Regions from separate parts of the Cyanobium sp. L1E-Cus genome, predicted to be linked through region 3. Evidence: predicted binding sites of a transcription regulator. Region 3 holds the regulator's gene; each other region holds the start of a gene.

Region 1 (7,372 bases), on a different contig from region 3:
GCGCCAAGGAGTCCTCAGTGCGGTGGAGCTTGAGAGCCGCTTTGAGGTGTACGCCGAGCAGTACGTGCTGGCGATTGAAGTGGAGGCAAAGCTGGCCCTGCAGATCGCTCGCACCCAGGTATATCCAGCGGCTGTGCGCTATCTAGGCGAGCTGGGCCAGGCCCTACAGGAGCAGCAGGCGATGGGTCTGCATCCCAATCTCAAATTGCGCAATCAGTTGGGCGAACTGCTAGAGCAGCTCAACAACGGTTGCGAGAGCCTCGATCAGTCCCTACATGCCGCGCCCCACGGCACCGAAGCCCACATGCGTCACTGCGCCGATAGGCTGATGCCGCTAATCGGAGACCTGCGTTCGGCGGTGGATGGTCTGGAAGGCTTGGTCGACGACGACCTCTGGCCCCTGCCCAGCTACCAGGAGATGCTGTTCATACGTTGATGCCTGGCGGCCTAGCAACCTGCAACACCGGAAGATGTTGTGAAGGTGACAGTTTCGATCTGGCACAAGGGCCATGATTACGAGCAGAGCAGCGAAGCCAGACATGCCAGCAGTGCGCACCCAATCCCCCAGCCATGTGCGGATCTACCGCCTAGTCGATCGTCAGGGCGCCCCCCATCCGGTGCTCGACGACCTCTACGAATCCCTCGATGCCGCATGGAGCGAAGCGCTGGGCTGGTGGAACGACCACTGCGGTGGCAGCTCAGGCCCTGTGGAGATTGGCGTTGAAGTGAGTACTGCCAGCGGCGACTGGCGCACCCTGCGATTTCCTGGTTGCTGAATCCCTTGCTGCTGCCACCTCTCTCGAGTTGCGCGAGACAGCTGATTCAGGTCACCTGCACGCCCTTCCAGAAGGCCACCCGGCCGCGGATGTTGGCGGCAGCCTCCTTGGGCTCTGGATAAAACCAGACCGCATTGGCGTTCACCTGGCCATTTACCACCAGGTCGTAGTAGTGAGCCGTGCCTTTCCAACCGCACACGCTGGTGTGGCTGGAGGGGCGGATGCAGTCGGGGTCAAGGGCTGCGGCGGGGAAATAGGCGTTGCCGTCAACCTTCACGATGTCATCGCTGCTGGCAATCACCTGACCATTCCACTGGGCTTGCATGGGTCTTGGGGCGCAATTAAGGGCTGATTGTGGCAAGCACCGGGGGTAGGGATGGGGGCGGCAGGTGGGGTGTGGGATCCAGGGCCAGCAACTCGGCGCCCTGGCGACGCAGTTCGAAGTGCAGATGGGGGCCCGTCGCCGAGCCGGTCATGCCCACCATGCCCAGCGGTTGCCCCTGCTCCAGCCAGACGCCGTTCACCACGATGGCGTCGTGCAGATGGGCATAGAGCGTCTGCCAACCCTCGCCATGGTCCAGCAGCACCGTGGTGCCGTAGCCACTGATCGACTCCACCAGCAGCACCCGTCCGGCCCGGGAGGCGAGCACCACCGTGCCCTGCGGCGCCGCCAGATCAATGCCGGTGTGCAGTCGCCAGGCCGAGCGGCGCTCCGAGTAGCGCCAGCCCCAGGGGTCCAGGCTTTCGGCGGGCTGGGCCAACGGGTAAGCCAGGGGCGGCGGTGCGTTATCCGGTGTTGATGTCTGCAAGTTGCCCCGGGCCAGAGATCCCTCCGATCCGGGGAGCCGCACATCAGGCACCGCCACTTGGCGGGGTAGATCCTGGGGCATCGCGGGCAGCAAAGCCTGGGGCTCAGCGGTCTGGGCCCGCAGCGACGACTGGCCCACAACCGCTGCCAAAAACAACGGCAACAGCACGGGCCAGCTCCGGTGGGTCATGGCTCAGGGGATCTGGCTCAGCGCCAATCGGGGTCGTAGATCCGCAGGGTGCCAAATCCCAGCGAAGCTGGCGAGGGGTTGGGGCCGGCTGGGTAGGCCGTCACCTGGAACATGTAGGTGTCGGAGACAGCCGGGTTGTTCCAGGGTTTGAGCACCACGGTGAGCGTGGCCCCGGGGGAAACGGGCTCAGGGAAGCTGAGGGTGAAGCGGCGCGCATCGCTATCGAACTGGGCCTGCACCGGCACGCGGGGACCCTGCTGGCGCGGCCGGCCCAAAAAGGCTGAGGTGCGATCCACAAAGAATGGAAAGCTGGTATCAACGCCGCGGGTCTGCTGAATGGTGAGGCCGCCGAGGGCGGCGCCGGCGTCGGCATCGAGGCTGATCGTGAAGTAGTACTCGGCGCTGGTCTGCCAGACGGTGGTGTAGTAGCTCACCAGATCAACCTTCCACGGAGCCTTGGTGAAGTAGGTGGCCCCCTTGAGTTCCAGGGCTCGAGCGGCGGGGATCGCAAGCGGCGAGAGTCCCTGGCCCCCGGCAACGCACGTGGCCAATGCCCAGCCGAGGGCGACGCATCGAAGACGGGGCACAGGCACTTGAGCGTTAGGTGGCTGGAAAAACGCTAGGGGCGGCCCGCAGGAATGGCTGGGGGTCCTGATCGCGGCGATGGGCCACCGGAATCGGCTGTCCTTGGGCCGTGCTGCCCTCGGGATCCAGGCTGGCGGTGGCCTCCAGGGCCTGGCGCAGGCGCCGGGCCGCATGCAGCGGCATGTCCCGGGGCACGCTGATGCGATCGCGCAGGTAGCGCAGGGCTGCCGCGCTCCCCGCCGGTGGTGGCAGGGGCATGGCGTGGATCAGGGCCGTGAGAGCTGTGCGGAGCGGGACATCGAAGTTTTCCGCTCCCAGGGGGCTGCGGCCAAGAATTGCCGCTCGGTGCTTGATCACCCGGCTGAGGGCAAAGGCTGCAGCATTGGCCGGTTCGGCCTGGCTGGTTTCCGGGTCGGGACTGCCCAAGGGCCAGGGGCCCCGATCGATTTGGGTGGCCAGTGCTTGTTGGTTGGCATCTCCGCTGGCATAGCAGCCACCCATCTGGGGCGGCAAATCGTGGGCGTGGGTGTGGAAGTCGCTCTGGGTGCCGAGGTAGCTGGGGCGCTGCTCCAGCCCCTCAAACCAGCGGCCAATGGCCGGATGCTCGCTGCGCAACAGAAAGCCCTTGTAGTAGGCCAGGCTTGCTGCCATGCGCTCCACGTAGGGCACGAACACCAGATCAGCCGTGCCTAGCTCGCCAAGCAGAAACGGCCCTCTTTGCTGGCTGAGCGCCTGCTCAAAGTTGCCTGCAATGCGCTGAAAAGCTGCCCTGGCAGCTTGCTCCTGGGCGGACCGCAGCCCCGGGCTGCAGAGCCATTGGCACCATGCCCGGAACAACAATCGCTCCAACTGGCGCAGGGGCACCACCGCCGGGTCGTTCATGCCGGGCCCTAGGGGCCCGAAGGCCCCCTCGAGGGCTTCAAGAATGCGATCGCTCTCAGTGATCAGGCGGCCATCGAGCTCAAGCGCCGGCAGCATCCCCGAAGGAACTAGCCGTTTGAACCAAGCCTCCTTTTCGCCGTAGCAAAACATGGTGACCTTGCGAATCCGGTAGGGGATCCGCTTCTCTTCGAGCCAAAGCCACACCTTCTGGCAGTAGGGGCACCAGGCATGGTGGTCGCGGAAAAGAGTGACCCGCACTGCCTCCTCCGGCTGACCAAACAAACGCAGCCGGGCCTGGGCGCTGGTGGGACCGTTGACTGGATCGGCTGGGGACGCACCGAAGCGTTCGAGCTCTTGCCAATCGAGCACTCCCTGGGCTGTCGACGCCATCCCTATCGCTGCAGCAGCCTTGGTTCTAGGAGCTCGCGGGGTGCTCGGTGGCCTAACTAACTTTCAAGAGCGAAGTTTCATACCAGAGATCCAATGTTCGACGCCTTCACCAAGGTTGTTGCCCAGGCTGATGCCCGTGGCGAATTCATCAACGCCGGCCAGATCGATGCCCTCGCAGCGATGGTTGCCGAAAGCAACAAGCGCATGGATACGGTGAACCGCATCACCTCCAACGCTTCTGCCATCGTTACCAACGCTGCCCGCGATCTCTTCGATCAGCAGCCCGCCTTGATCTCTCCAGGTGGCAACGCCTACACCAGCCGCCGCATGGCTGCTTGCCTGCGCGACATGGAGATCATCCTTCGCTACGTCACCTATGCCGTTTTCACTGGCGATGCTTCCGTGCTGGAAGACCGCTGCCTCAACGGCCTGCGTGAGACCTACCTCGCCCTCGGCGTTCCTGGCGCTTCTGTGGCAGAAGGCGTTCGCAAAATGAAGGACGCTGCTATCTCGATCGCTAACGATCGCAACGGCATCACCCCTGGCGATTGCTCCGCCCTGATGTCCGAAGTTGGCACCTACTTCGACCGCGCTGCTGCTGCAGTCGGCTGATTGGGCACAAGCCCAGCAATGTCCCTCTGGGAGGAGCCCAACAGCTCACCCAGAGAGTTTTTTGGTTTCCGGTTGCACTGGAGATCAAGAGCCAAGGGATGGGGCCAGGCAGCTCAGCTGAAGACCTCAATAGTGAGCATCAGGGCATCAATCACGAAGGATTGTTTCACTCAGCCGCAGACAACTAACTCGTGAACCGATCTAACCGTGAACGGATCCAACATCACAAAAATCTGAGGACCAGTCATGGAGTTGCCCAGTTAGCCCTCCAGACCCACTCTGCCGTCGATCCTCGGCGGCACCTCCGGCGGCTTCTAGTCAGCGATGTCCGTCCCAAGATTGGGCTGCCAGCCAACTCAGGGCGGAAGGGATCAGCGTTCTCGTGAACGGTGTCATTTGCTACCCACAGGACTGCAGCGCTGCACGATTGTGGCCTGGTGAACATTAGAGGTCACCTTCCTTCATGGCCCAAGTCCCCATCGCTGGCGGCGGTCCAACCCCGCTCGCTGTCTTTGATCGATTCCGCACCCAGCTTCTCGCCAAGGTTCAGGAGCCTGAACTGAAGCGTTACGCCGTGATGCTGCTCGCCTTTGGTGCTGGCCTTCTGCCGCTGATGGCAGGCTCCGCCAAGGCAGCCTTGGCGAAGGTCCCCACCGACGGCGCCGACACCCTCCTGATGCTGATGGGTTCAGCCCTGGTTCTACTTATGACCCCAGGCCTGGCGTTCTTCTACGGCGGCTTCACCCGCGCCAAGAACGTGCTCAACACCATGATGATGAGCTTTTTCCTGATGGGGCTCATCGGTGTCGTCTGGGTTGTGATCGGCTACTCCCTCTCCTTCGACACCGGCTTCGGCAGCCCCTTCATCGGTGGTCTCGGCCAGATGTGGCTCAACGGCGTGGGCGGTGAGCTCGGTGATGCTCCACTAGCTGATGGTTTCGCCATCTCCGCTTCCTCCTTCGCCCTTTTCCAGGGCATGTTCGCGATCATCACCCCGGCGCTTATTTCCGGCGCCCTTGTGGAGCGGATCAACTTCAAGGCCTGGTTCTGGTTCTCCCTGCTCTGGAGCCTGTTCATCTACTGCCCCATGTGCAAGATGGTTTGGGGCGGTGGATACATCGGTCCCTTTGGTGAGATCGGCGCCATCGACTTTGCCGGCGGCACAGTTGTTCACATTGCTGCAGGCGTGGCGGCTCTGGTGGCCACTGCGATTGTGGGTCCGCGCAGCGGCTTCCCAGGCAGCAAGCGTCCTCCCCACAACGTGCCCTTCATCCTCTTGGGTGCAGGCCTGCTCTGGTTCGGCTGGTTCGGCTTCAACGGCGCCAGCTACTTCGCTGCTAAGGGTGCCGGCTTCTCCTTCCTGACCACCACCCTGTCGGCCTCAACGGCCCTGCTCACCTGGTGCTTGATTGAGTGGTTCCGTGATGGCAAACCCACCGCCGTGGGAGCCGCCACCGGCGCCGTGGCTGGTCTGGTGGGCATCACCCCCGCCGCAGGCTTCGTCTACATGCCCCAGGCTCTAATCATCGGTGCGGCGACCTCCATCGCCTGCTATATCGCAGTTCAGGTGAAGTCGGCCATCAACTTTGATGACTCCCTCGATGCCTTCGCCGTCCACGGCGTAGGTGGCACGGTGGGAGCCCTGCTCACCGGCGCCCTAGCCATCCCTGCCCTGGTGCCGGCCGACTACTTCCCCAAATCGGCAGCAATCCTCGCCAGCGGCGGCAACACCGCCCTGTTCGTGGCCCACGTCAAGGCCGTGCTGATCAGCTACGGGTTTGTCGGCATCGGCACCGCGGTCATTCTCTGGATCGTTGGCGCCACGGTGGGCCTGCGGGTCACTCCTGAGCAGGAAGAACGTGGTCTCGACTTCGTCGCCCACGGGGAAGAGGCTTACGACCCCACGACCAACTGAAGCTGAATCACCATGAAAATGATCACGGCAATGGTCCGCCCTTCCAAGGTGGAAGCAATCAAAACAACCCTCGTCGGCCTCGATGTGGTCGGCATGACTCTTGTCGATGTCCGCGGTTTCGGTCGACAGAAGGGTCAGGTGGAGCGCTACCGCGGCAACGAGTTCACCGTTGACTTCCTACCCAAGTCCAAGATCGTTGTGGTGGTGACTGACGACAAGTTAGAAGCCACCCTCACTGCCATCCTCGAGGCCGCCCGAACCGGCGAAATCGGTGATGGCAAGATCTTCGTCACCCCCGTTGAGGAAGCCATCCGCATCCGCACCGGTGAGCGCGGCGACACGGCGATCTGAGCACCCACCTCTTGATTTGATGTGGTGTTCCCATCTGGGACACCTCAACTGCCCCCCGTCAGGGGGGCTTTTTTATGGCTGCTGACAATGCCACCAGCTTCCCTGGATTCGTCGCTGAGCTGGGGAGCACCCTTCCGCCCAAGGACTTCACGCCATAGCGTGAGGACCTCCATTCCTTCATCTCCAAGCCCCATGAACAGCTCCTACGACCTGATCGTGCTGGGGGCCGGTTCGGGTGGTCTAGCTGCTGCCAAACGGGCCGCTGCCCATGGCGCCCGGGTGGCGATCGTGGAGGGCGATCGGGTGGGCGGCACCTGCGTGATCCGCGGCTGCGTGCCTAAGAAGCTGCTGGTTTATGGCTCCGCCTATAAACACTTGCTTGCAGATGCAGCCAGCTATGGCTGGGAAATCGAGGGGATTCGCCGCAACCCCAGCACCCTGCTGGCCAATGTGCGCACCGAGGTGGATCGTCTCAATCAGCTGCACCTCGGCTTTGTTGAGAAAGCGGGGGTAGAGCTGGTGCGCGGCTGGGGCTGCTTTGAAGACGCTCACACCATTGCCGTTGGCGAGCGCCGCCTGCGGGCCGAGCGCATCTTGATTGCGGTGGGGGGGCGGCCCCAGCGGCCAGCGATTCCAGGGGCAGAGCTGGGCTGGGTGAGCGATGAGATGTTTCTGCTGGAGCAGCTGCCAGAGCGCATTGTGGTGGTGGGAGCTGGCTTCATCGCCTGTGAATTCGCCTGCATCCTCAATGGCCTTGGCGTGGCAGTGACCCAGCTGGTGCGCGGCAATCATTTACTGCGGGGCTTTGATCTTGAAGCTGCCAAGGCGGTCCAGGAGGGCATGGAGCAAGAGGGTGTTGAGAT
Region 2 (7,372 bases), on a different contig from region 3:
CGAGAAACGCAAGCTGCCCGGCCACGGCACCAACGTGTCGCTGCGTGACCATGGCGGCTTAGCCGACATCGCCCCGACCCTGCTCGAGATCTTGCACCTGCCCAAGCCCGCAACCATGAGCGGTGAATCACTGATCCTGGCAACTGGGACCGCAGCCGCATCCAGTCCCATCCCCCAGACCCTGGGCGTTTAATCTGCCTCTATTCAAAGAGGCCCATGATCACTTCAGTTTTGTCATGGGTGTGGATTGGCAGTGGCGTTCTGCTGATCATCAGCGTGCTACTACATAGCCCCAAGGGCGATGGCATGGGCGGGCTGGCCGCTAGCGGCGGTTCGATGTTCACCAGTGCCCGTAGCGCCGAAGCCACCCTCAACCGCATCAGCTGGACCTTGCTAGCAATTTTTCTTGGCCTGGCCGTTGTGCTCAGCGCCGGCTGGCTCGGTTAGGTCTGTGACGCCAATGCCGCGACGCAATCTGCTGGTAGCCCTGGGATCAAGCCTGGGTGCCTTCTTCACTGGCGTCTCCCGCGCCGAAGCAGCTTCCAAGGCCCAAGATCCCGCCTGGCAGCTCAGCGAAGCCAGCTGGAAGAAACGTCTCAACCCTGCCGCTTATAACGTGCTCCGCCAGGAAGGCACCGAAAGGCCCTTCTCCAGCCCCTTGAATAGCGAAAAACGCCCAGGCACTTTCGTTTGTGCTGGCTGCGCCCTGCCCCTCTTTAGCTCCAAGGCCAAATACGAGAGCGGCACCGGCTGGCCCAGCTTCTGGCAACCGCTGCCCAACGGGATCGCCACCAAGGTGGACTTCAAGTTGATCGTGCCCCGCACCGAATACCACTGCCGGCGCTGCGGCGGCCATCAGGGCCACGTGTTTGACGACGGCCCTAAGCCCAGTGGCAAGCGCTACTGCAACAACGGCGCAGCCCTCAATTTCATCACCGGTTAACCGGTGTATTCGCCGTTGTAGGCCTCTTCGCCGTGAGCATTGATATCGAGGCCCTGCTGTTCCTGAATGTCGTTAACACGCAGGGGCATCACCAGGCGAATCAGTAGAAGAATCACATACGTGCCTACTCCAACAAAAAGAATTGTGAATCCTGCGGCCTTGAGCTGAATCCAGAGCTGACCTGGCTGACCGACTAGCAGTCCATCTGCGCCAGCGGGATTGAGGCTTTTCAACGTGAACACGCCAGTTAGCAGAGTGCCGAGCAACCCGGCCACGCCATGCACCGGCAGCACATCGAGGCTGTCATCGAGCCGCCAGCGATTCTTGAGTTGCATGGCATAGCTGCAAACCAGGGCCGCCGCAAAGCCGATCAACACAGCCGCCAGAGGGCTCACATAGCCAGCCGCTGGGGTGATCGCCACTAGGCCGGCCACGGCGCCGGTAGCCACACCCACGGCAGTGGGCTTGCCGCGCTGCCATGTTTCCAGCAGCATCCAGCCCAGGGCAGCGGCAGCGGCAGCGGTATTGGTGGTGAGGCAGGCAAGGGAGGCCAAATTGCCTGCCACCAGGCCGCTACCACCATTGAAGCCAAACCAGCCGAACCAGAGCAGGCCCGCCCCAAACAGGATGAAGGGCACGTTGTGGGGTGGGGCGGCATAGCCCACGCCCCCACTGCGACGCCGGCCCACCACCAAGGCAGCAACGGCGGCGGCCACGCCCGAGGCCAGTTCCACCACCAGGCCACCGGCGAAGTCGATAGCACCGAGGCCGGAGCTACCCAAGAACCCACCGGGGCCCCACACCATGTGGGCCAGGGGTAGATAGATGAAGGTGCTCCAGAGCAGCAGAAACACCATCCAGGCGCGGAAATGCATCCGCTCCACCACCGCACCGGAAATCAGCGCCGGAGTGATGATCGCAAAGGTGACCTGGAACAGGGCAACGGCACCGTGACTGAGTTGCCCATCCCCATAGGGAGCCGACCAATTGCTGAGCCCCGCCCACTGCAACCCGCCGATGAACGGAGCCAGGGGACCGCTGCCGGGAGAGAAGGCCAGGCTGTAGCCGAACAACACCCAGAGCACACTCACCAGGGCCATGGCGGTGAAGCTCATCACCATGGTGTTAAGCACGTTGCGGCTGCGAACAAAGCCCGCATAAAAGAGGGCCAGAGCTGGCGTCATCATCAGCACCAGGGCGGCACTCACCAACACAAAACCATTGTTGGCACTGCGAAGGGCCAGATCGGTTGCAAACAGAAGCGGCACAGCTGAGCCAAAACCAGGCGCCACCCTGAAGACCAACGGATCAGCAGCCAGTAGCAACCGCTACCAAAAGAGCCTTTAAAGGTGGCAACCGATACAGCTGGGATGGATGGGCCCGCTTGGCTGAACGGAAACGAACAAAAAAAGGGCAGAAGGAAAACCCTTCTGCCCTCGCTGACGATGACGGAGAGGGGCCTCGAAGGCACCCATCTCGCTGTCAATAGTCGAAGTCGCCGCCGCCCATGCCGCCACCGGCGGGAGCAGCATCTTTCTTGTCTGGCATATCAGCCACGATGCACTCGGTGGTCAGCACCATGCCGGCGATGGAGGCGGCATTTTGCAGACCGGAGCGGGTCACCTTGGCGGGGTCGACGATACCGGCAGCCAGCATGTCGACGTACTCGCCGGTGGCGGCGTTGTAGCCCTCGTTGAAGGGCTTGTTGCGCACGTTCTCAGCCACGACAGCGCCATTGACGCCAGCGTTTTGAGCGATGCGCATCAAGGGTGCGGTCAGCGCGGAGGCCACGATGTGGGCGCCGATCAGCTCCTCGCCAGAGAGGTTGGCCGCAGCCCACTCCTCGAGGGCGGGGGCCAGGTGGGCCAAGGTGGTGCCACCACCAGGAACGATGCCTTCTTCAACAGCCGCCTTGGTGGCGTTGATGGCGTCTTCCAGGCGCAGCTTCTTGTCCTTCATCTCAGTCTCGGTGGCGGCACCCACCTTGACCACGGCCACACCGCCGCTCAGCTTGGCAAGACGCTCCTGCAGCTTCTCCTTGTCATAGGAGGAGTCGGTTTCGTCCATCTGCTTGCGGATCTGCTCGCAGCGCGCCTTGACGGCCACTTCGTTGCCTTCGGCCACGATGGTGGTGGTGTCCTTGTTGATGGTGATGCGGCGGGCGGTGCCCAGCATCTCCAATTTGGCGTTCTCAAGCTTGAGACCGGCGTCCTCGGTGATCAGCTGACCGTTGGTGAGAACGGCGATGTCCTCGAGCATGGCCTTGCGGCGATCACCGAAACCAGGGGCCTTGACTGCCGCCACGTTGAGCACGCCGCGCAGGCGGTTCACAACGAGGGTGGCTAGGGCTTCCTTCTCGATGTCCTCGGCAATGATCAGCAGGGGCTTGCCTGTACGGGCGATCTGCTCAAGCACGGGCACCAGGTCCTGCACCAAACCGATCTTCTTATCGGTGAGCAGGATGTAGGGCTCTTCGAGCACCGCTTCCATGCGCTCGGTGTCGGTGGCGAAATAGGGCGAGATGTAGCCCTTGTCGAAGCGCATGCCTTCGGTGACCTCCAGCTCGGTGGTCATCGATTTCCCTTCTTCCAGGGAGATCACACCTTCCTTACCGACCTTGTCCATCGCATCGGCGATCATGCGACCTACCTCTTCGTCGTTGCCGGCGGAGATGGTGCCCACTTGGGCGATGGCGCTGGAGTCGGAGATGGGCTTGGCGTGCTCCTTGATCTTGCCTACGAGGAAATCGGAAGCCTTATCGATGCCCTTTTTGAGGGTGATCGCATTGGCGCCTGCAGCCACGTTGCGCAAGCCTGCCTTGACCATGGCATGGGCCAAAACAGTGGCGGTGGTGGTGCCGTCGCCGGCGGCATCGTTGGTTTTGGAGGCGGCCTGACGGATCAGGGCAACACCGGTGTTCTCGATGTGGTCTTCGAGCTCAATTTCCTTGGCGATGGTGACGCCGTCGTTGATGATCTGGGGAGCACCAAACTTTTTCTCCAGGACCACGTTGCGGCCCTTGGGTCCAAGGGTGACAGCAACGGCCTCAGCCAGAATGTCGATACCTCTTTCGAGAGCTCTGCGAGCGTTCTCGTTGTAAATAATGCGCTTAGCCATGGAAGGCGATGTCCTTATGGGGTTAGGTCGGATTCAGTAATCGGCCAGTCGTCAGTTGACGATGGCGAGGATGTCCTTCTCGGAAAGCAACACAAACTCGTCGCTGCCGAGCTTGATGTCGGTGCCGGCGTACTTGCTGTAGAGCACCTTGTCGCCAACGCTGACCTCAGGAGCCTGGCGGCTGCCGTCGTCGTTGCGCTTGCCGGGGCCGATCTGCACCACCTCGCCCACCTGGGGCTTTTCCTTAGCGGTGTCAGGCAGAAGGATGCCGCCGGCGGTTTTCTCCTCCGATTCGGACACCTTGATAAAAATGCGATCTCCGAGGGGCTTAACCGTGGAGACGCTGAGAGAAACAGCAGCCATGGATGGATTGCGGGAGCAATGACATGACGCCTGAGACGCCACAGAACAGTGAACTTGAGTGGGCCTGAGGGGCGATTTAGCACTCGAGCTCTACGAGTGCCAACTTATGCCCAATCAAGTTCCAGTGCCCAGGCCCAGACCGTGCGGGTGACCGAACCACCAGGGCGAACAGTTGCTGAACAGGGTTTACCGCCTGTCGCGGTGGTAAGGTTGCGCCGCTTCAGGCGGGCTGATTCCCCCTGCGCTTCCCCAAGATTTCCTTACCTATGGCAGCTGCTACCGCCACCGGCACCAAAGGCACCGTCCGGCAGGTGATTGGCCCGGTTTTAGACGTTGAATTCCCGGCCGGCAAGCTGCCCAAGATTTACAACGCGCTTCGGATTGAAGCCAAAAATTCGGCCGGCCAGCTAGTCGCCCTAACTGCTGAAGTCCAACAGTTGCTGGGCGATCACCGAGTCCGTGCTGTGGCCATGAGCACCACCGACGGCTTGGTCCGTGGCATGGAGGCAGTTGATACTGGCGCCCCAATTTGCGTACCCGTGGGCGAAGCCACCCTCGGTCGCATCTTCAACGTGCTCGGCGAGCCCGTGGATGAGCAGGGTCCAGTAACCACCAGCGTGACCGCTTCGATCCACCGCGCCGCCCCCAGCCTCACTGAGCTGGAGACCAAGCCCAAGGTTTTTGAGACCGGCATCAAGGTGATCGACCTGCTGGCTCCTTACCGCCAAGGGGGCAAGGTTGGCCTGTTCGGCGGTGCCGGCGTTGGCAAGACCGTGCTGATCCAAGAGCTAATCAACAACATCGCCAAGGAGCACGGCGGCGTTTCCGTGTTCGCTGGCGTTGGCGAGCGCACCCGCGAAGGCAACGACCTTTACGAGGAATTCAAGGAATCGGGTGTGATCAACCCCGACGACCTTTCCAAGTCGAAGGTGGCGCTCTGCTATGGCCAGATGAACGAGCCCCCTGGTGCCCGCATGCGCGTGGGTCTCTCAGCACTCACCATGGCTGAGCACTTCCGCGATACGAACAAGCAAGACGTCTTGCTGTTCGTCGACAACATCTTCCGTTTCGTGCAGGCCGGTTCAGAGGTATCGGCCCTGCTCGGCCGCATGCCTTCAGCTGTGGGCTATCAGCCCACCCTCGGCACCGACGTGGGCATGCTGCAAGAGCGCATCACCTCCACCCTGGAAGGCTCGATCACTTCGATCCAGGCCGTCTACGTACCTGCAGACGACCTGACCGACCCGGCACCTGCCACCACCTTTGCCCACCTAGACGCCACCACCGTGCTGAGCCGCGGCCTGGCTTCCAAGGGCATCTACCCGGCTGTGGATCCTCTGGATTCCACCAGCACCATGCTTCAGCCAGCGGTGGTAGGTGATGAGCACTACCGCACTGCACGCTCCGTGCAAAGCACCCTGCAGCGCTACAAAGAGCTCCAAGACATCATTGCGATTCTTGGTCTCGACGAACTCTCCGAGGACGACCGCCGCACGGTTGACCGGGCCCGCAAGATCGAGAAGTTTCTCTCCCAGCCATTCTTCGTGGCCGAGATCTTCACCGGTCAAAAGGGTGAGTACGTCAAGCTGGACGACACGATCAAGGGCTTCAACATGATTCTGGCCGGCGAGCTTGACGACCTACCTGAAGCTGCCTTCTACCTAGTGGGCAACATCGACCAGGTGAGGGCCAAGGCCGCCAAGATTCTTGCCGAAGCCAAGGGTTGATTCCTGCTTTTCCCTGAGGACCCCTACCCATGAGTCTCACCCTCCGCGTTCTGGCCCCTGATCAGAGCGTTTTTGATGGAACCGCCGAAGAGGTAATCCTGCCAAGCACTACTGGGCAGGTAGGTATCCTTCCTGGCCACGTCACCATGCTGGCAGCACTGGATACAGGCGTAATGCGTCTGCGCTCCGGCGGCGCTTGGTCAACGATCGCCCTAATGGGTGGTTTCGCTGAAGTGGAGGCCGATGAGGTCACCGTTTTGGTGAATGCCGCTGAGCTCGGCAGCTCAATTAATGCTGCATCCGCAGAGGCTGCCTTTGAGGCTGCCCAATCGGCAGCAGCTGCATTCGAGGGCAAGCCAGCTAGCCCAGACAAGGTCAAAGCCCAGCAAGCACTGGCTGCGTCTCGCGCCCGATTCCAAGCAAGCAAAGCCATCTAGATTTCCAAACATTCTAGATTTTCCAAGAATCTAAGTATTCAAAGATTTTAATTCCGGAAGTCAACCCGTACCCAGGGTTGACTTCCGGAATTTTTATGGTTATGTCGTTAATGAGCAAAAAAGATGCACAAAAAAGCACTCCTCGCGGAGCGCTGGTAGATATAATTTTTATCCGGGCAAAAACTAAGCTTCAGAATTCAGCGCCGATCAGGCGGTACCGCAGAAAGTGACATCAGGAAACTTGAGTTTGGCGTCGTCCAGGCTCTTGCCTTTTCCTTCTTCCTGCCAGTAGTTGATCACCTCGGTAGCCTTGTTAAGCACCTCAACGCGCTCGTTATCGGTGATCCAGCTCTTGCCTTCGAGCTCGGTCTTGAGGGTTTCCCAGGCATCTTCCCGGGGCCAGAAGAAGTAAGAAGTAAGAGGGCTCGGACCACCGCCAACAATCTGATCCACCGCTAGGGCGACGTTGTCAGGCAGCCACAGGATCTTGAGCAGGAAACGACCTTCGTCAGCCTTGGGGGTATAGCCAGAAGGAACGCCATCCTCATCAATGATGGCGGTCGCCAGAGCCGCACTGCCGCCACGCATCACCGGACGCCCCTGGGTGGTGGTGTCTTCGGCAGCCGCGGCCACTTCGGCCAATTCGGTTACTGCTGCGTCAGGAGCGCTCTCGAAGGCTGTCATGGGGTCAGTGCTCAAGGCAACAGAGCAAAGAACTAACCTACCAGCCGCCTGGCCGCCCTCGGCCCCCGCCTGCGGCTATGGCCCTGCGCCTGTTCCTCGAT
Region 3 (7,372 bases):
GGTGCGACTAGGCCGCGGCGATCTCAACCTCGATCCCCGCAGCAGCCCGGCCCTTGTGCAACCCCAATGGCACCCCCTGGGCAGCGGCGACTGGCAGATCGACCGGCTCTGGCGCCTGGGCCAACCCCTGGAAGCCTGGGAGCACTGGCGCACGGAGCGGAGTTCCCCCCCCACTAGTCCCCAGGAGCTGATTACCGAAGGCCGGCTACGCCGAGCCGTGGGAGACCACTGGATAGGACTCGGCCAACTCGAGCAAGCCAGCCTGCGCCTACCGGTGAATGCAAACTGCGCCCTGGCCCAACAGCTTGAGCTCGACCTGCAAACCGCCAGCTTCGTGGCGGAGCTCGAGGAGGCTGGCTCAACCGCCGGGGTACCGGCAACCCTGCTGGCAGCCGTAGCAAAACAGGAATCGCGCTTCAGCCCCGGGGTGAGCTCCGGCGCCGGTGCCGTCGGCTTACTCCAACTGATGCCGGCCACCGCCGCCGAACTAGCCGGCACGCCCCTGGCAGCCGATGACCTCACCGACCCAGCCCGCAATGCCCAGTTAGGCGCGCTCTACCTAAAGCAACTGCTGGGCCAGTGGCAGGGCAACCCCGTGCTGATGGCTGCCAGCTACAACGCCGGCCCCGGTGCCACCGCTGGCTGGGTGACACCCCAACTGCAACAAGAACCGGAGCTATGGATAGAGGCCATCCCCTACCCGGAAACCCGGCTGTACGTCAAAAAAGTGCTCGGCAACTTTTGGAACTTTCAAGAGAGGCCTCTGGCTAGCTGCTAGCCACCGCTTGCCAGCCAGCGGCCCACCCATGCCCCTGACAACACGAGCACACCCAGCACCCCTGCCAGGAGCACCGGCGGGGGTGCCACCCGAATCCGAGCTAGATCGAGGCGTGCCAACAACACAGTGGTGCCCAGGATCAGCACATTGGTGAGCACTTTGAGGTGGAGCAGATAGAGGCCACCCACCGTGACGATCAAAAGGCTGATCACCAGGCTCATCACCCGACTGGCGGCCATCAAATTGGAAATCCGCTGCAGCAGCAGGTCGGGCATGGTGCACACCACCACCACCAGCAAGGCGTGGAGACAGTCAAGCGACCAGAACAAGCTGGATAACTGCCCCATCCCCGACGCTGCCGCACCCTCGAGCGGCTGGCTCCACTGCAAGCCCTCGTAAACGGATATCACTACCAGCACCAGCAGCATCGGCGCCCGCAAGGGCAGCAACAGCAGACGCAACATCGCCATCACGGGGGAGCCAGCACCAGGGAAATCGCATCCAGAGGGCAACTCGGAATGCACTGTTCGCACACCAAGCAGCGTTGCGCATCGAATTGCAGCTGCCAAGCCGGCTGGGTCAAGCTGAGGGCACCGCTGGGGCAAACGCTCGAGCAGAGGCCGCAGTCAACACAGAGACTGCGATCTACGGCTATCTGACCTGGCGCCCGGTTGAGGCCGAGTCCCTGACTTTCTAGCCAGGCTTCCGCCGCTGTTAGTTCGTCGATGTCGCCGGAGAGCTCCACCACCATGGTGCCGCTCTGGTTGGGGGAAATCTGGGCGCGCAGGATCTTGGCGGCGATATCGAAATCCACCGCCAGCCGATAGGTGATCGGCTGATGCACCGCTTCGCGGGGAAAGTGCAGGGTTAGGCGCCGTTTCACGAGGATCCGGTTCGCGGGAACAGCACGCTTACCTCCGCAAAACGCTAGCAAGCACTGGCAAAGTGCAGTCATGACCAACTCCACCCCGAATTCCGGCCTGGGGCCAAGCGAACGGCTGCTGCTAGTCGTGCTGGCGGCCCTACTGGCAGCGGGCCTGCTGTGGTTCCGGGGCGGACTGAATCCGGAGGCTCCCCTGGAGCGCTTGGCGCGCCAATCCCTGGATCTACCCGTGGCCTTGCGCAATGGCAAGCCAACGCTGGTGGAGTTCTACGCCGACTGGTGCGACGCCTGCCGCACCATGGCTCCGGCAATGGAAACGATCGAAGCCCAACACCGCGGCCAGCTCGATGTGGTGCTGCTCAACGTTGACAATCCGCGCTGGCAGCCGGAGCTGGAGCGCTACGACGTCAACGGCATTCCCCAACTAGAGCTGTTCAATCCTGCCGGTGAAGCGGTGGGCCGCTCGATTGGCGCCCGCAGCCTCAACGAACTGCGCGCCCTCAGCAGCGCCCTGATCAGCGGCAGCCCACTGCCCGCCTTCGCCGGTGTGGGCGCAGTGAGCAGCCTCGATGCGGGCGAACGCAACACAGCCTCGGCAGGTCCACCAGATGCTGCCACGATGGCCGGACCTCGCAGCCACGGTTGACGCCCGCCATGGATTCCCGTTTCCGCGTCGCCCTTATCGCCGCCACGCCTAACCCACAGCAGTGCGTTTATGCCGGCATGCACCAGGACTACAGCGAGGGTTTTGTCGCCGCAGACTCCGCCAACTGGCCGGACGAAACCAAGGCTGGAGAAATCTGCATCAAACGACTTCTCGCCGGCGAGCGCGGTCACTACGGCCCCTTAGAACACGCCCAGATCGTGCTCAACGTTGGCTGGTTTCCCCACTCGGTAATGCAGCAGGCGCGTACACACCGGGTGGGGGTGAGCTTTGACGTGCAATCAATGCGCTACACCGGCGATCGCATCTGCAAGGCCGCCAATGGTGAACTGGAACTGGAGGAGGTGTTCTATTTACGGCCCGTAGGTAGCTATAGCGACCGGCAAGGCAAAAAATACGCCTACACAGAAGAGCAGCGCTACATAGATCTGGAGCTCTGCAGTGCTGCGGCGGCACGCTACCGCGACCTTTTGGCGGCTGGCTTCGCCGAGGAACACGCCCGCGGCATCCTGCCCTTCGACTACCGCCAGCACTTTGTGGTGAGCTTCACCCTACGGGCGTTTCTGCACTTCCTTGATCTGCGCGCCAAGCTCGACGCCCAGCAGGAGATCCGTGAGCTCTGTGATCTGATGTGGCCCCACCTACAGGCTTGGACACCCCAATTCGCTGACTGGTATGAAAAGAGCCGCTTGCATAAAGCGAGACTCGCCCCATAGGGCTTTATGCGGGAAACTAAATTCTTGCCAAAGTGACGCGTTCGGGCTGGTGCTGATATTTACCAGCCCTATCTTGATAGGTAGTCTCGCAGGGATCGCCCTCAAAAAAGAGCAGCTGACAGATTCCCTCATTTGCATAAATACGGCAGTCAGCACCCGAAGAATTACTGAACTCCAGGGTGAGGTGACCCTCCCAGCCGGCTTCCGCTGGCGTCGTATTAACAATGATGCCTAGTCGGGCGTATGTGCTCTTACCCAGGCAGATCACCGTGATATTTGATGGCACCTTCATCTTCTCCAGTGCCACTCCCAAGCCATAGGAATGGGCTGGCAGGATGAAGTACTCACCGTCTTCGTCGCTGTGCAGCGGCGCCGGCTCCAGGTTCGCCGGGTTGAACCGCTTGGGGTTCATCACGGTGCCAGGCACATGCCGAAAGATCAAAAATTCCTTGGCCGACAACCGCAAGTCGTAGCCATAGGAAGAACAGCCGTAGCTGAGCACCGGGGAGCCCGCCGTAGCGGGATCGAGGTGGCGCACCAGGGTCGACTGAAATGGCTGCAACATTCCTGCCCCAGCCTGCTCGTTGATCCAGCGATCGTTCTTCAGCATCAGAGGCCTCGGCGCAACTGGGTGACCTGATCAGCCATGGCCATCAACTCAGGAGTCATGGCTGGCCCTGTCAAAATGACATCTAGATGGGCTGGGCGGCGCTCCAAGGTTGCCAACACTTCAGCCTGCTCGATGTAGCCCAGCTCCACAGCCAAGCCCAGCTCATCGAGCACCATCAGATCCACCGCACCACTGAGCAGCTGCTCGCGGCTGAAGGCCCACACCTGGCGCACCGCCTCCAACAGCTCGAGCCCCTGGTGGGCAGCTGGCTCTGACAGACAGCCGGGCACACCGGGCCGCAGCCATTGCAGTCGCCCACAGAGCCAGACGCTGCTGCCGAGGCCCTGATCTACGCCGCCCTTAAGGAACTGAGTAACTAGCACCCGGCTGCCCAAGCCGGCACTACGTAGGGCCTGGCTGAGCACGGCACCGTAACTGCCGCGGAAAGGCGCCGTATGGATTTGCAGTAAGCCCTCCGACTGGGCCACCAGCCGCAATGCCGGCGCAGCAGAAGGGGCGGACGCGGCAGCCGCCACAGCCAAAGGGCGATGGCCAGAGCGCTGAGGTTGGTGCTGGACCGCCGGAAAACCAGCTCCAGAGGAGGAGGTGAGGCCTGAGACGGGCAAGCTCGCGGTCATGAACAACCTGAATAAGAACCTTGAAAATCGAAAAACAGACCTGGGGCACCACGAGCAGCCCATGGCCTCGCGGAGCTGAATGTAGCGGGATCGGGCCGCTCCACAAGCAAACGACACCATCCCTAGCGGAAACATACGTACTGGTGCGCAGGGGCGCCGGCGGTGTCGTCTCAAACCGTGTGTATTGCTACAAGCCGCCCCCCGGGTGATCCTTAGGGTCCCGGCACTTGCCAAGACCTTGATGGTTGGCGCTACCCACGGATTTAGCCGTACCGCCAACACCCCATCGACGGGTGCTCCTGGCGTGGTGGCAGGCATGGGCAGCGCCGGCCAGGGCAACCCCACCCTGTTGGAAGTGATCCGGGGCCTGGCCGGCAGCAGTGTCGAGACGATCGAACGGGGCAAGACGATTTTTTTTCCCGGCGATCCAGCCGAGCGGGTCTATCTGCTGCGGCGCGGAGCGGTCCGGCTGTCGCGGGTATATGAATCCGGCGAGGAGATCACCGTGGCCCTGTTGCGTGAGAACAGCCTGTTTGGTGTGCTCTCGCTGCTTACCGGCCAGCGCTCCGATCGTTTTTATCACGCTGTGGCCTTCACCAGGGTCGAGATGGTGACCGCACCAGCCACCTCCGTGCGCCGGGCGATCGAGCAGGACGCCAGCGTGGGCTTGCTGCTGCTGCAGGGCCTGTCTTCGCGAATACTGCAGACCGAAACGATGATCGAAACCCTCACCCACCGCGACATGAGCTCGCGGCTGGTGAGCTTCCTGCTGGTGCTGTGCCGCGATTTCGGCGTGCCCAGCTCGGAAGGGATCACGATTGATCTGCGCCTCTCCCACCAGGCGATTGCCGAAGCGATTGGCTCCACCCGCGTCACAATCACTCGCCTGCTGGGCGACCTGCGCAACGACGGGCTGGTTCAGATCGACCGCAAAAAGATCACTGTGTTTGATCCAATCGCCCTAGCCAAGCGCTTCAGCTGAACGCCAGGGATACTGGGGCCCTCCGGGGACGTATGTGACGGGCTGGCTGCTGATCCTCGCTCTGCTCGCCCTGGGGGGAGTGCTCTCCACCCTGGGCGACCGACTCGGCAGCCTGGTGGGCAAGGCGCGCTTGAGCCTGTTGGGGATGCGGCCCCGCCGCACCGCGGTGTTGATCACGGTGCTCACCGGCAGCCTGATCAGTGCCATCTCCCTCGGCCTGATGCTGCTGGTAAGCGAGCGGCTGCGCACGGGCCTGTTTGAACTCGATCGACTGGAGCAACGGCTGCAAACCAGCCGCAGCCAACTGAGCCGCAGCAACAGCCAACTAGCCAGCAGCCGCCTGCAGGTGGCGCGGGCCGAACAGGGCAAACGCGAGGCTCAGACGCGCTTTGAGCAGGCCCAAGCCCGCGCCAGCAAATTGCGCAAAGAGCTGGCGCCACTTCTTGCACAGCGCAACCGGTTGGAGCTGGAGCGCAGCCGTCTCAGCCAGGAGGTGAAGGGGCGGGATGCGGAAATCCGCCGCACCGAAGCGGAACTAGCCCAGGTGCGCCGCAGGATTAGCGCCGGAGCCCAAGAACTTAAAGACCTGGAGAGCAACCTGATTGCCCTGCGCCGCGGCGACGTGGTGCTCAGCAGCGGTCAGACCTTGGCCAGCGCCAAGGTGACCCTTGAGCGCCCCGAGCAGGCCAAGGAGGTGATCAACGCCTTGCTGCAGCAGGCCAATCTCAACGCCTTCAGGCGGGTGCTGCCCGGCCAGCCCCCCGATCGCCAGATCCTGCTGGTACCCAAAAATGACATCAGCAAGCTGGAAGGCCTGCTGGCCAAACCCGGCAGCTGGGTGGTGAGCATTCTCTCGGCCGCCAACGTGCTGAGGGGCGAGCGCCAGGTGCTTGCCTTCCCAGACCTACGCCCCAACCGCCCAGTAGTTAAAGCAGGTGAAGTGCTGGCCAGCACCACGATCGAGGGCGACCTCACAGCCCTGGAGCCGGTTTCGCGGCGACTCAACCTGCTGCTGGCCGCTGCCTATGCCCGAGCCCAGCGCCAGGGCACATTGGTGGAAGGGCTGCAGTTCGATGCGGCCAGCTTTAAAAAGCTTGCCCGGGAGCTGAGCGAGCGCCAGCCGGGCCAGGTTGCCCAACTAGAGGCCCTCGCCATCAACAGCGCCAGCACCGCCGACCCAATTGCAGTGGAATTGCGCTGGTTGGCGGCCCCATCTCCCGCCCAATCGGGGCCGGGCCCTCGCCGCCCATGACGGGCGCTGCGGCGGGCCTGGTAGCAGGCCTCGATCCCGGGCGCAGCAAATGCGGTCTAGTGCTGGCTGATCCTGCCGTTGGCCAGATCCGGCAGGCTGCAATCCTGCCCCCACAAGCCTGCCTCGCCCTGCTCAAAAGCTGGCAGCAAGTGGGGCTTGGCCAGGTTGTGCTCGGAAATGGCACCGGCAGCCAAGACTGGTGCAGCCAACTTGGCCAGCAGCGGCTGGCCCTAGCTGTGGTGGATGAGAGCGGCAGCACCCTGGCGGCCCGCGAGCGCTACTGGCAGCTTTGGCCCCCTAGGGGCTGGAGGCGGCTGCTGCCGGCGGGCTTGCGATTGCCCCCCCGGGATATCGACGATGTGGTGGCCCAGCTGCTGATAGAGCGCTACTACGGGGTGACTATGCAACGCAGCAACCAGGAGGTGCTGAGGCGATGGCCGCTGCCGGCCGCGCCGGAGGCTGAATCGGTTTAAAAACGGGCCCGAACCGTAAAGATGTAGTCACCGCCAGGCTCGAGCTGGTAGTCGACCTTGAGCAGATAACGCAGCAGGGCATCCTGGATCAGAGCCCTGCCCAAAGAAGGCTCAACGCTGAGTTCACCGCGGTCAAAGGCCCAGCGGAAACTCCATTGGTAGCCGCCCGCACTCACCTCCCCCTCCAGCACCCGCTGGCTGAAGCTCTGGTGCAGCACCCGCAACTGGGCAGTGGTGGAGGGAAGGCGTGCCATCGGCTCAGGCTGCCGCGCCCTGGGGCTGAAAACCGTTAAGTCGGTTGCCAGCCCGCTCCAGGCCGAGGCGCTGGATCAGGCCAATACCTGCCTCCACCTCGCGCAGCACCTCCTCGAGCAGG

Evidence for each region. Region 3 encodes NtcA, which controls nitrogen genes in cyanobacteria. Its sites were predicted from a motif close to GTANCNNNNGNTAC; they were not measured.
Region 1: KBZ22_RS05885 (ammonium transporter) is a predicted target of NtcA. The motif match lies at 4,633-4,646, and genes of this name have one in related genera.
Region 2: KBZ22_RS08285 (ammonium transporter) is a predicted target of NtcA. The motif match lies at 2,262-2,275, and genes of this name have one in related genera.

Annotation. Positions count from the first base shown of each region.
Region 1 is NZ_JAGQBS010000004.1:243,018-250,389, forward strand. Features, by position in the region: gene KBZ22_RS05850 (glutamine synthetase III) at 1-436, shown strand, start outside; gene KBZ22_RS05855 (hypothetical protein) at 540-776, shown strand; gene KBZ22_RS05860 (DUF427 domain-containing protein) at 823-1,101, opposite strand; gene KBZ22_RS05865 (M23 family metallopeptidase) at 1,118-1,774, opposite strand; gene KBZ22_RS05870 (DUF2808 domain-containing protein) at 1,792-2,325, opposite strand; gene KBZ22_RS05875 (glutathione S-transferase family protein) at 2,375-3,631, opposite strand; gene KBZ22_RS05880 (phycocyanin subunit beta) at 3,725-4,243, shown strand; gene KBZ22_RS05885 (ammonium transporter) at 4,707-6,158, shown strand; gene KBZ22_RS05890 (P-II family nitrogen regulator) at 6,171-6,509, shown strand; gene gorA (glutathione-disulfide reductase) at 6,702-7,372, shown strand, end outside.
Region 2 is NZ_JAGQBS010000007.1:71,744-79,115, forward strand. Features, by position in the region: gene gpmI (2,3-bisphosphoglycerate-independent phosphoglycerate mutase) at 1-193, shown strand, start outside; gene secG (preprotein translocase subunit SecG) at 217-447, shown strand; gene msrB (peptide-methionine (R)-S-oxide reductase MsrB) at 461-943, shown strand; gene KBZ22_RS08285 (ammonium transporter) at 940-2,211, opposite strand; gene groL (chaperonin GroEL) at 2,426-4,060, opposite strand; gene groES (co-chaperone GroES) at 4,112-4,423, opposite strand; gene atpD (F0F1 ATP synthase subunit beta) at 4,690-6,150, shown strand; gene atpC (ATP synthase F1 subunit epsilon) at 6,180-6,587, shown strand; gene KBZ22_RS08310 (30S ribosomal protein PSRP-3) at 6,795-7,271, opposite strand; gene KBZ22_RS08315 (transaldolase family protein) at 7,349-7,372, shown strand, end outside.
Region 3 is NZ_JAGQBS010000006.1:16,865-24,236, forward strand. Features, by position in the region: gene KBZ22_RS07075 (lytic transglycosylase domain-containing protein) at 1-778, shown strand, start outside; gene KBZ22_RS07080 (hypothetical protein) at 775-1,248, opposite strand; gene KBZ22_RS07085 (NIL domain-containing protein) at 1,248-1,661, opposite strand; gene KBZ22_RS07090 (thioredoxin domain-containing protein) at 1,732-2,307, shown strand; gene thyX (FAD-dependent thymidylate synthase) at 2,316-3,041, shown strand; gene dcd (dCTP deaminase) at 3,058-3,651, opposite strand; gene KBZ22_RS07105 (cob(I)yrinic acid a,c-diamide adenosyltransferase) at 3,651-4,289, opposite strand; gene ntcA (global nitrogen regulator NtcA) at 4,531-5,271, shown strand; gene KBZ22_RS07115 (DUF3084 domain-containing protein) at 5,306-6,523, shown strand; gene KBZ22_RS07120 (resolvase) at 6,520-6,996, shown strand; gene KBZ22_RS07125 (DUF3146 family protein) at 6,993-7,250, opposite strand; gene pth (aminoacyl-tRNA hydrolase) at 7,255-7,372, opposite strand, start outside.